2 regions of the Pseudomonas sp. WT-JTC genome follow, and region 2 is predicted to be linked to the other one. Evidence: predicted binding sites of a transcription regulator. Region 2 holds the regulator's gene; the other holds the start of a gene.
What was found. The regulator sigma-54, encoded in region 2, starts transcription at its own class of promoters, with help from an activator protein. The targets are predictions, from matches to a motif close to ANTGGCATNNANNTTGCTNT.
Positions count from the first base shown of each region.

Region 1 (6,063 bases), 980 kb from region 2:
GCATGATGGTGCCGTAGGACGCGCCCCGGAACAGGTGGGAACGTTCCTTGATCCACTCGCAGAAACGGCTCATGCCGTAGCGACTGAGGCCCTGCTCGGCAATACCGCGAATTTCCAGCCAGGTGGCGTTAATGTTTTCCCACATGTCGGCGGTGATGCGCCCACGCACCGCATGGGCGCTGGCCCGTGCCGCACCGAGACAACTGTAGATGCTCGCCGGGTTGGCCGCATCCAGGGCGAAGAAATGCAGCAGCCGTTCGGCATGCAGTTCGCCATGGCGCTCCAGGTAATCGTCCAGGGTGCCGGTGATCAACAGCGGCATGGCCAATTCGTGCAAACCGTCGCCACGACCGTCTTGCGGCATCAGCGACAGCGAATAGCTGATGTCGAGCATCCGTGCGAGGTTTTCCGCCCGCTCCAGGTAACGCGACATCCAATACAAATCCGAGGCAGTTCTACTTAACATGGCAGGCTTCCTTTAATCCTCGACCACCCAGGTGTCCTTGGTTCCGCCACCCTGGGAGGAGTTGACCACCAGGGAGCCTTCGCGCAGGGCGACACGGGTCAAACCGCCGGGCACGACCCGGGTTTCACGACCCGACAGGACAAACGGCCGCAAGTCGATATGGCGTGGTGCAATGCCGTTTTCGACAAAGGTCGGACAAGTCGACAGCGACAGCGTTGGTTGGGCGATATACGCATGGGGCTTGGCGATGATCCGCGCGCGGAAGGCTTCGATTTCCGCCGCCGTCGCCGCCGGCCCCACCAGCATTCCGTACCCGCCGGAACCCTGGGTTTCCTTGACCACCAGTTCTGGAAGATTGGCCAGCACGTGGGAAAGTTCAGAAGGGTTACGGCATTGCCAGGTCGGCACGTTCTTCAGGATCGGCTCTTCGTCGAGGTAGAAACGGATCATGTCGGTAACGAACGGATACACCGACTTATCGTCCGCCACCCCCGTGCCGATGGCATTGGCCAGCACCACGTTGCCGGAGCGGTAGGACGACAGCAGCCCCGGCACGCCGAGCATTGACTCCGGGTTGAAGGCCAGCGGATCGAGGAAAGCGTCGTCGAGGCGACGATAAATCACGTCGACCGCTTTCGGCCCGTCGGTGGTGCGCATGTAGACCTTGTCGTCACGCACGAACAGGTCCGCGCCCTCCACCAGCTCCACACCCATTTCCCGCGCCAGGAACGCATGCTCGAAGAACGCGCTGTTGAAGCGGCCGGGTGTCAGCACCACCACGCTCGGGTTGTCGATGGGGCTTGAGCTTTTCAGGGTGTCGAGCAGCAGGTTCGGGTAGTGGTCGATAGGAGCGATGCGTTGCGCCGCGAACAGTTCGGGGAACAGGCGCATCATCATCTTGCGGTCTTCAAGCATGTAGCTGACGCCGCTGGGCGTGCGCAGATTGTCTTCGAGCACGTAGTAGGTGCCGTCGCCGTCGCGCACCAGGTCGACCCCGGAGATGTGCGAGTAGATATCGCGGTGCAGGTCCAGGCCCTGCATCGCCAACTGGTACTGCTCGTTGGCCAGCACCTGTTCGGCCGGAATGATGCCGGCCTTGATGATGCGCTGCTCGTGGTAAAGGTCGGCGAGGAACATGTTCAACGCCTTGACCCGCTGGATGCAGCCGCGCTCGACGACCCGCCATTCACTGGCAGGAATGCTGCGCGGGATGGTGTCGAACGGAATCAGGCGCTCAGTGCCCTGCTCGTCTCCGTAGAGCGTGAAAGTAATCCCGGCGCGATGAAACAACAGATCGGCCTCGCGTCGCCGTTGTGCCAGAAGCTCGTCAGGCGTCTCGGCCAGCCAACGGGCAAACTCCCGATAATGCGGGCGGACCAGGCCGCCGGCATCGTACATCTCATCAAAATAGGTGCGGATCATGCCGTACTCCTTGTCACTCGGACGTCCAGACCTTCGCAAGGCCCGTGCCATCGGCATAAACGCTTAAATTTCAATCGGTTGGATAATCAAGACGCACGCACCGCACCAATCCTGTGCGACAAATGCCCCAACCTGATCGCCCCCGCTTCATTGCAAGGCGTAGTGATCGCCTGTCACCAGCATAGTCCGTAGGAGCCAGCTTGCTGGCGATGGGGCCAGCAAGTCATGGGTTACTCTTCGAGGACGCCTTCGCTGGCAAGCCAGCTTCTACCGGATTGTGTTCAATGTCCTGGCGGCGAAAATGAAAACGGCCAACCCGAAGGTCGGCCGTCATTGCCAATTGTCACTGTTCATAAGGTTATGCGAGTCGCCCTCGTACCTCCTGTTTCACACCCCAGCCTTCGATGATGCCGCCCAACGGCTCGACCACCGCTTCGAAACCCTGTTCGAAATCGCCGATGTCGTCGTAGGTGGCATACATGACTTTGCACAGTTCCAGCGCCCAGGCGCCGTCGTCGCGCACACTGATTTGCGCATCCAGGGATTCACCACGGTGGAAATGACCTGCCGCCCTGCGTGCCCGCTCCTCGTCCGGGAAAATGGCGTAGAACTCGATGGGATGAAACCGCGAAAAGTCAAAACCGCCTTCTTTCATGCGGCGCAGTACGCTGCTGCTGATGTCTTCTTGATAGGCTGTGCTCATGAAACGTCCTCCTCAAAACGATGGATAGACTTTCCGTACTCCCTCACCCGCAACCGAACAGCGCGAGCGACGGCAACCGATGTGCCGGCGGGAAACAAGCATGGAGCTGACAAGACCAGACCTTAGCGATTCATTCGCTGATCTCGCTTGCAGAGTAGCCCCAAGATAGAGCCTCTGCCAAGGTCTGGATTTGAATGCGACAGGTGTCGTTCAGATTGGAGCAATACCGAGGATTTGAATGCTGTTCTGCGCCTTGAGTTCTTTGACGCTCGCATCAGTGGTCCGCCCTTCCAGATCGTTCAGATCCAGTTCGGCAGCGACAGGAAGAAGCCTGGCCTTGATGAGCCTGGCGGCACGCTCGTAGTCCGGGCGCTCGATGCACTCGAAGACTTCGTTGACGGTTTCGCCATGATCATCCACGAAAGTGACTTTCCACTTTTGCATTGGTGCCTCCTCGATAAACCCCATTGATGGGTTCACCTCTATCTCGACCTTGTTAGCTGGCTGATGTTCCGCCAGATCAAACATATCGGCGGATGTGAAAATCTCTCCCGACACCCGCTTTAACCCGTCAAGCGCAGCCATGTGGGAGCGGGCTTGCTCCGGGCGGCGTTCCGACGAAAGCGGTGTGTCAGCCGACTTGTTTTCAACTGACCCTCCCTCTTCGCGAGCAAGCCCGCTCCCACAGGTTTCGTGCGCGGACTGAAAGATCAGTCGTTGCTTGGCTTGTTCACTGCCTGCAATACGTATTGCGGCAAGGCAAAGGCACCGATGTGGATTTCTGGATTGTAGTAGCGGGTGATGATGCCGCTGCCCGTGAAGCGCTGTTGCAGGGTTTCGCGGGACAACTTGCGATAAGCGGTATTGGTGGCACCCCAGGCGAAGGTCATCGAGCCACCGATATAGGTCGGCACGGCGGCCTGGTAGAAGTGCCAGTCCGGGAACAGGCTGCGCAGGCGACCGGCGGTGGTCTTCACTTCTTCGATCTGCATGAACGGCGTGCCGTTCTGGGTCACCAGAATGCCGCCTTCGTTCAGGCAGCGGCGGCAGGCCTGGTAGAAGTTTTCCGAGAACAGCACTTCCCCCGGTCCGATCGGGTCGGTGGAGTCGGAAATGATCACGTCGAACTTTTCGGTGGTGGTGGCGACGAAACGCATGCCGTCGTCGATCACCAGGTTCAGACGCGGATCATCGAATGCCCCCTTGGAGTGGTTCGGCAGGAATTCCTTGCACATGTCGACCACGGTGCCGTCGATCTCGACCATGGTGATGTGCTCGACACTACGGTGCTTGGCCACTTCACGCAACATGCCGCCGTCGCCGCCGCCGATGATCAGCACGCGCCTGGCGCTGCCATGGGCGAGGATCGGCACGTGGGTCAGCATTTCGTGATAAATGAATTCGTCGGCTTCGGTGGTCTGGATCACACCGTCCAGCGCCATCACCCGGCCCATGCGCGGGTTCTCGAAGATCACCAGGTGCTGGTGTTCGGTGCGCACTTCGTGCAGCAGTTTATCCATGCGAAAACGCTGGCCGTAGCCTTCGTAGAGGGTTTCCAGGTAGTCGCTGGCAGGGGTGTTGCTCATGGGAAGTGCTCCGATGAATGCGGGTGGCAACGGACGGTTACCCGCCCATGATGGCCAATCGATTGTCTCGATTGACCGGGAAAGGCGCGCATTCTACGTCGCGGAACATGACAGGTCGAACCTCAGTTGTTCGACTTGCCACAATCCTGTGGGAGCGGGCTTGCTCGCGAAGTAGGCAACTCGGTTTGTCGGCGAACCGCGTAATCGTTCTTCGCGAGCAAGCCCGCTCCCACAGGGCCGGAGTTGTTTGCGGGAAATCCGTCAGAGTTTGACATTGCCCCGTGGCCCGGCGATGGCCCAGATGATCAGTCCCAGCACCGGCAACAGCGCGATCAACAGTACCCAGAGGATTTTCATCCCGGTCTCGGCGCTACTTTTGAATACGTTGATGATGGCCCAGATGTCCAGGACAAAAATGATCAAGGCAACCAGGCTGTTGAACGTGGAACCCATGGTGACGCTCCTGAAGAGTGATTTGCCCTCTCAGGATAGACGGTCGTCGCGAGGGCTCCGCTTTATTGACAGTATTTGGCTATCAAACGTGGATCGCCACTTTCAGGGCTTCCAGGGATGGCGCGGCGGCGATGCCGACTTCAGCGCACAATTCCAGCACGCGTGGCACGTCATTGCCGTAGACCAGCACCACCTGCAACTCGTCATCGAGCAACTGGCTGAAGTTCATCAGTGTGTAGCCACCGTTTTCCTTGTTCAGGCTGCTCATCTGCACCTGGATGCGGTTGAGTGCGGTCAGGGCTTCGGTCCTGGCCAGCTGCTTGGGCTTGAGATTGAAATCCACACCCGGGCCGAACGAGGCGACAACCTGGGCGAACAGGTCCATGTAGGTGTCAGCCTGGAACAGCACCGTTTCCGGCAGGCTGCCGACCACCACCCACTCACCCAGCGGGATCGGGAAGCTGTCGTCGTAGTTGATGTCCGGATTGGCGGTCAGAAAAGCCTGCGGATCGGCGTAGGCCTGCGCCGCTTCGTCTGCGACCTTGAGGATTTCGTCTTCGCCCATGCACCCGGAGCTGATTTTGCTGATGAGTTCGACGAGTGCGGCTTTCATGGGGCGGATCCTGTAGCGAGGGGAATATTGAGGGCGCGAAGGATAGCGCAAATGTGGACCTGTAGTGAGCGCCCCCTCGCCACAAGGCTCTGCGTCAGCCCAGCAGTTTTTCCAGGTGCGCAACGGCATCGGAAGCGCCCATGGTTTTCGCCGCGTCCAGCGCGGTGATGCCATTGGCGTCCCTGGCTTTCGGGTCGGCGCCCTTGCTGATCAGGTAATCGACCACTTCGACGCGGTTGAACATCGCCGCCATCATCAGCGCCGTGCGGCCATCGAAGGACGAACCTTCAACCTGCGCACCGCCGCCGACCAAGGCCTTGATCACCGCCAGGTCGCCCTTGAAGGCGGCGCCGGCAATCGGACTCTGTCCGTTGTCGTTGCGGATCTCCGGGTCGGCCTTGTGCTCCAGCAGGACTTTTACCGTTTCCACATGGCCGTGGTACGCGGCCAGCATCAGCAAGGTATCGCCCTTGTGGTTACGCAGGTTCGGCGGTAACCCCTTGGTCAGCAGCGCGGCCATCATCGCCGCATCGCCCTCCCGTGCCTTGTTGAATACCTGTTCGGCAAATTCAGCGGCTTCTTCGGGGGTCATCTGGCGGCTTTTGTCTGACATTGGGCACTCCCTTCTCTGTCATTCGTAGAAGCCGACAGTTTCCCGAGCCGTCCCGACACTGTCACTTGTTTTTTCTCATGGGCCGCCATAGCCAGATTCAATAGCGGTATTTGCCGCCCTGAATGTCAGACAACAATTGCTGCGTGACCTGCACATAGGTCTGGGTCCCCGGCAGCCAGGCATAAATCGGATCATCACCGGTTTTAC
Region 1 is NZ_CM160042.1:1,882,638-1,888,700, reverse strand. Features, by position in the region: gene AC06G5_RS08575 (alpha-E domain-containing protein) at 1-466, opposite strand, end outside; gene AC06G5_RS08570 (circularly permuted type 2 ATP-grasp protein) at 479-1,888, opposite strand; gene AC06G5_RS08565 (ribonuclease E inhibitor RraB) at 2,247-2,591, opposite strand; gene AC06G5_RS08560 (hypothetical protein) at 2,802-3,035, opposite strand; gene speE (polyamine aminopropyltransferase) at 3,302-4,177, opposite strand; gene AC06G5_RS08550 (PLD nuclease N-terminal domain-containing protein) at 4,439-4,630, opposite strand; gene AC06G5_RS08545 (hypothetical protein) at 4,713-5,243, opposite strand; gene AC06G5_RS08540 (ankyrin repeat domain-containing protein) at 5,338-5,856, opposite strand; gene AC06G5_RS08535 (long-chain-acyl-CoA synthetase) at 5,954-6,063, opposite strand, start outside.
Region 1: a site for sigma-54 is predicted at 1,921-1,940, ahead of AC06G5_RS08570 (circularly permuted type 2 ATP-grasp protein). Genes of this name have one in related genera too.

Region 2 (6,063 bases):
CCTGATCGACGACCACGATGTCAGCCACCAGCCCATGCACGGCCGCGCAAAGGCCGGTATTGGCTACTTGCCACAAGAAGCATCGATCTTTCGCAAACTGTCGGTGGCCGACAACATCATGGCCATCCTCGAGACCCGCAAGGAACTCGACAAGGCCGGCCGTCGCAAGGAGCTGGAAAGCCTGCTACAGGAATTCCACATCAGCCACATCCGCGACAACCTCGGCATGAGCCTGTCCGGTGGTGAGCGCCGTCGCGTGGAAATCGCCCGCGCCCTGGCCACCAACCCGAAATTCATCCTCCTCGACGAACCCTTCGCCGGCGTGGACCCGATTTCGGTCGGGGACATCAAGCAGATCATCTACCACCTCAAGGCCAAGGGCATTGGCGTACTGATCACGGACCACAACGTTCGTGAAACCCTGGATATCTGTGAAACCGCCTATATCGTCAATGACGGCCAACTGATCGCCGAAGGTGACGCAGAGACCATCCTGGCCAACAACCTGGTCAAGGAAGTGTATCTGGGCCATGAGTTCCGCCTGTAAAGGCAGAGGTATCTGGCAGGTCGTCCGAGCGCTTGTCCCGATAAAAAATCAACACTTTTTTATTGTTACAGCGCTCTAGGCAAACGCTGCAGTTTCGGGCATATAATTTGCTTATGTTTGGCGCTCCGGCGCCCTGTAGTGGATGGCGCATGTGCGCCGGCGAATAAGGTGTTAAGCCCCTGCCATGAAACCATCGCTAGTCTTGAGAATGGGCCAGCAGCTGACGATGACACCGCAGCTGCAACAGGCCATCCGCCTGCTCCAATTGTCGACCCTGGACCTGCAACAGGAAATCCAGGAGGCCTTGGAGTCCAATCCGATGCTCGAACGCCAGGAAGAAGGCGACGACTTCGACAATTCCGATCCCTTGGCCGACAACGCCGAACAAAAGCCCAACACCGATATCCAGGAACCCTCCTACCAGGAAAGCGCCCCGACGGTTGATAACCTCGAAGAAGGCGACTGGAACGAGCGCATCCCCAACGATCTCCCCGTCGACACCGCGTGGGAAGACGTTTACCAGACCAGCGCCAGCAGCCTGCCCAGCAACGATGACGACGAGTGGGACTTCACCACCCGCACCTCGGCCGGCGAAAGCCTGCAAAGCCACTTGCTGTGGCAACTGAACCTGGCTCCGATGTCCGACACCGATCGCCTGATCGCCGTGACCCTGATCGATTGCATCAACAATCAGGGCTATCTGGACGAAACCCTCGAGGAAATCCTCGAAGCCTTCGATCCGGAGCTGGACATCGAACTGGACGAAATCGAAGCCGTCCTGCACCGCATCCAGCAATTCGAGCCCGCCGGCATCGGTGCCCGCAACCTGGGCGAATGCCTGCTGCTGCAATTGCGCCAGTTGCCAGCCAAGACCCCTTGGCTGGCCGAGGCCAAGCGCCTGGTCAGCGATTACATCGACCTGCTCGGCAGCCGCGACTACAGCCAGTTGATGCGCCGCATGAAGCTCAAGGAAGATGAACTGCGCCAGGTCATCGAACTGGTCCAGAGCCTCAACCCGCGTCCGGGCTCGCAGATCGAGTCCACCGAAGCCGAGTACGTCGTTCCCGACGTGATCGTGCGCAAGGACAACGAGCGCTGGCTGGTGGAGCTGAATCAGGAGTCGGTGCCACGGCTGCGGGTCAACGCCCAGTACGCCGGTTTCGTGCGCCGCGCTGACACCAGCGCCGATAACACGTTCATGCGCAATCAGTTGCAGGAGGCCCGCTGGTTCATCAAGAGCCTGCAAAGCCGCAATGAAACCCTGATGAAAGTAGCCACCCAGATCGTCGAGCATCAGCGCGGGTTCCTCGAATATGGCGACGAAGCCATGAAGCCGCTGGTCCTGCACGACATCGCCGAAGCGGTCGGCATGCATGAGTCGACGATTTCACGGGTGACCACCCAGAAGTTCATGCATACCCCCCGGGGCATATATGAACTGAAATACTTTTTCTCAAGTCACGTAAGCACCTCCGAAGGCGGCGAATGCTCGTCCACGGCGATCCGGGCGATCATCAAAAAACTGGTTGCCGCGGAAAATCAGAAAAAGCCGTTGAGTGACAGCAAGATCGCTGGTTTACTGGAGGCACAAGGCATTCAGGTGGCCCGCCGCACCGTCGCCAAGTATCGCGAATCCCTCGGGATCGCGCCTTCGAGCGAACGCAAGCGGTTGATGTAGGGCCACGCCACAGCGTTCCAGTGGTAGATCATCTGGTCTACCGCTTTATGCACTGGCAACGAAGGAGAAGCTGTATGCAAGTCAACATCAGTGGACACCAACTGGAAGTGACCGAACCTCTCCGCTCCTACATCGGCGAAAAACTCGAACGACTGGAGCGACACTTCGACAAGATCACTAACGTGCAGGTCACGATGACCGTCGAAAAGTTGAAGCAGAAAATCGAAGCCACATTGCATATTCCCGGGAATGAAGTGGTCGCGAACGCGGAACATACCGATATGTACGCCGCGATCGATGCACTCACCGACAAGCTGGATAAACAACTCAAAAAGCATAAGGAAAAGACCCAGAGCCTCCTTCAGGGCGCAACCGGTCGCTAACACTCCCAACCCATGATCCGACTTGAAAGTATCCTGACCCCCGGCCGTTCCCTGGTGAACGTGCCGGGTGGCAGTAAAAAGAAAGCCCTCGAACAAATTGCCAATCTGATCGCCCGCGAAGTGCCGGGTCTGGAGATGCAAGATGTCTTCGAGGCGCTGATTGCCCGTGAAAAACTCGGCTCCACCGGTTTTGGCAACGGCATCGCCATTCCACATTGCCGTCTCAAGGGCTGTGTATCGCCCATCAGTGCATTGATGCACCTTGACGCCCCTATCGATTTCGACGCCATCGATGGTGCGCCGGTTGACCTGCTGTTCGTATTGCTGGTCCCGGAAGCCGCCACCGATGCGCACCTTGAACTGCTTCGGCAGATCGCCAGCATGCTCGATCGCAAGGACGTGCGCGACAAACTGCGCAGCGCTCCGAGCAATGAAGCCCTGTATCAGGTTGTCCTGGACGAGCAAAACGGTCAGTAATCATGCGCTTGATCATCGTCAGTGGCCGCTCCGGCTCAGGTAAAAGCACCGCCCTCGACGTCCTTGAGGACAACGGGTACTACTGCATCGACAATTTGCCTGCCGGCCTGCTGCCGGAACTGGCCGAACGAGCGCTGATTCATACTGAACTGGTGCAGCCGCTGGTCGCCGTTTCCATTGACGCCCGCAACCTGCCCAGCCACCTGTCACGCTTCCCCGACCTGCTCGAAGAAGTCCGCAGCCGCCACATCCAGTGCGATGTCCTGTACCTGGACGCCGACGAAGAAACACTGCTCAAGCGCTTCTCGGAAACCCGCCGACGTCACCCCCTGACCAACGCCAACCGCTCGCTGGCCGAAGCCATCAGCGTCGAGAGCGTCCTGCTCGGGCCGATTGCCGACCTCGCCGATCTCAAGATCAACACTACCAGCCTGAACCTGTATCAACTGCGCGATGCCATCAAACTGCGCCTGTTGAATCAACCGGAACCCGGCACTGCGTTCCTGGTGGAATCCTTCGGGTTCAAACGCGGCATGCCGGTGGACGCCGACCTGGTGTTCGATGTGCGTTGCCTGCCAAACCCTTACTGGAAACCGGAATTGCGCGAGCAGTCCGGGCTCGATCAACCGGTTGCCGAATATCTGGCGGCACAGCCGGATGTCGAAGAGATGTTCCAGGACATTTCCACATACCTGCTAAAGTGGCTGCCTCGTTTTGCCGCCAGCAACCGCGCCTACGTCACCATTGCCATTGGCTGCACGGGCGGACATCACCGCTCCGTCTACCTGACCGAGCGTCTGGGGCAGACGCTGCAAAAATCCCTGAAGAACGTCCAGGTTCGCCACCGCGACCTCAGCTAAAGGACTCACATCGCGATGCCTGCTCTGGAAATCGAAATCATCAACAAGCTGGGCCTGCATGCCCGCGCTTCTGCAAAATTCGTTGGTGTCGCCGGCCAATTCACGGGTTGCACGATCCGCGTGGGACGCACGCCAGAATCCACCGTCGATGGAAAAAGCATCATGGCCATGATGATGCTCGCCGCCGGCAAGGGCACCAAAATCCATCTGAGCACGGAAGGCGAGCAGGAACGGGAAGCGATGGATGCGCTGGTGGCCTTGATCAACAATTACTTCGACGAAGGCGAGTAAACGCGCGGCTTTGTGGCGAGCGCCGTATCCATCACCATCATCAAGCAAAACGGCGTTTTTGTTTCTGTGTTTCCCGAAACTCCGCGAAGAACCATAAAAAAGGCGCGCCACCCATTGGGTGGCGCGCCTTTTTGTGTCACAGGAAGGGTTAGCTGCCCGCCACCGTCATCCGCTCGATCAGCACCGAACCGGTGCGGATGTTGCTGCGAAGTTCGAGATCATTACCGATCGCGACGATCTGTTTGAACATGTCGCGCATGTTGCCGGCGATGGTCACTTCCTGGACCGCGAACTGGATTTCGCCGTTCTCGACCCAGTAACCCGCCGCGCCCCGGGAATAATCACCGGTGACCATGTTCAGCCCCTGGCCCATCAACTCAGTGACCAACAGCCCGCGCCCCATACGCCGCAGCAAGGCCGCCTGGTCTTCATCGCCGTGGGTGACGAACAGGTTGTGCACGCCGCCAGCGTTGGCCGTACTCGGCATGCCGAGCTTGCGGCCGGAGTAGGTGCCGAGGATGTAGGACACCAATTCGCCTTTTTCGACGAACGGCTTGGCGTAGGTTGCCAGGCCATCGCCATCGAACGCAGCACTACCCAATGCCCGCATCAGGTGCGGACGCTCGTCGATGGTCAGCCACTCCGGAAACAGCTTCTGACCGAGAGTGCCCTCGAGGAACGAAGACTTGCGATACAGGCTGCCGCCGGAAATCGCCGACAGGAAACTGCCGAACAGCCCCCCGGCCAATTCTGCGGAAAACAGCACCGGCACCTCGCAAGTCGGCACCGGACGCGCGCCCAGACGGCTCGCCGCCCGTTGCGCAGCGCGCTGGCCGATGCTGACCGGGTCGGCGAGCAAATTGCCCTGTCGGTTCACGTCGTACCAGTAATCACGCTGCATCTGGCCGTCGGCTTCAGCGATCATCACGCAGCTCAGGCTGTGGCGAGTGGACGCGTAACCGCCGATAAACCCATGGCTGTTGCCGTAGACGCGGCAGCCCTGATGGGTGCTGAGGGTGGTGCCGTCGGCGTTCTTGATCCGGCTGTCGGCGGCAAACGCCGCGGCTTCGCAGGCCAGGGCCTGTTCGATGGCTTGTTCCGGAGTAATGTCCCATTGGTGGAACAAGTCGAAATCCTGAATATCCCGCGCCATCAGCGCGGCATCCGCAAGGCCCGAGGCTTCGTCTTCCGAAGTGTGTTTGGCGATGGCCAGTGCAGCGGCAACCGTTTCGCGAATCGCTTCCGGACCGCTGGCCGAAGTGCTGGCCGAGCCTTTGCGCTGGCCGACATACAAGGTGATGCCAAATCCCTGATCGCGGTTGAATTCGACCGTTTCGACTTCACGCTGGCGCACCGTAGTCGACAAACCCTGCTCAAGCGACACCGCCACTTCACAGGCACTGGCCCCCTGGCGCCTGGCTTCAGCGATGATCTGCTCGACTTGTTCCTGCAGTGCCGGCAACGCTTGTGGGCCGACGCTTTCAACTGCACTCATGCTGTTCTCCACTCAAATTCTGCTTTCGGTAACGGTCATCGAGCGACCGGGCCGGACAAGCGGCCCCCGACTGGTTATCATGGCGGCGTTTCTTAGCGGACTGCCACCATGGTTGATTCTTACGACGACTCCCTCGATACGGGAGAAAAAAGCAAATCCCAGGTCAAACGCGAGCTGCATGCTCTGGTTGACCTTGGCGAGCGCCTTACAACACTCAAGCCTGACTTGGTTGCAAAGCTGCCCTTGACCGACGCCTTGCGCCGGGCCTTGGCCGATGCACCCAAGCACACCGCGAACATCGCGCGTAAACGGCACCTTCAGTTCATCGGCAA
Region 2 is NZ_CM160042.1:900,668-906,730, reverse strand. Features, by position in the region: gene lptB (LPS export ABC transporter ATP-binding protein) at 1-547, shown strand, start outside; gene AC06G5_RS03945 (RNA polymerase factor sigma-54) at 732-2,225, shown strand; gene hpf (ribosome hibernation-promoting factor, HPF/YfiA family) at 2,300-2,608, shown strand; gene ptsN (PTS IIA-like nitrogen regulatory protein PtsN) at 2,621-3,085, shown strand; gene rapZ (RNase adapter RapZ) at 3,088-3,945, shown strand; gene AC06G5_RS03925 (HPr family phosphocarrier protein) at 3,961-4,236, shown strand; gene pmbA (metalloprotease PmbA) at 4,385-5,731, opposite strand; gene yjgA (ribosome biogenesis factor YjgA) at 5,840-6,063, shown strand, end outside.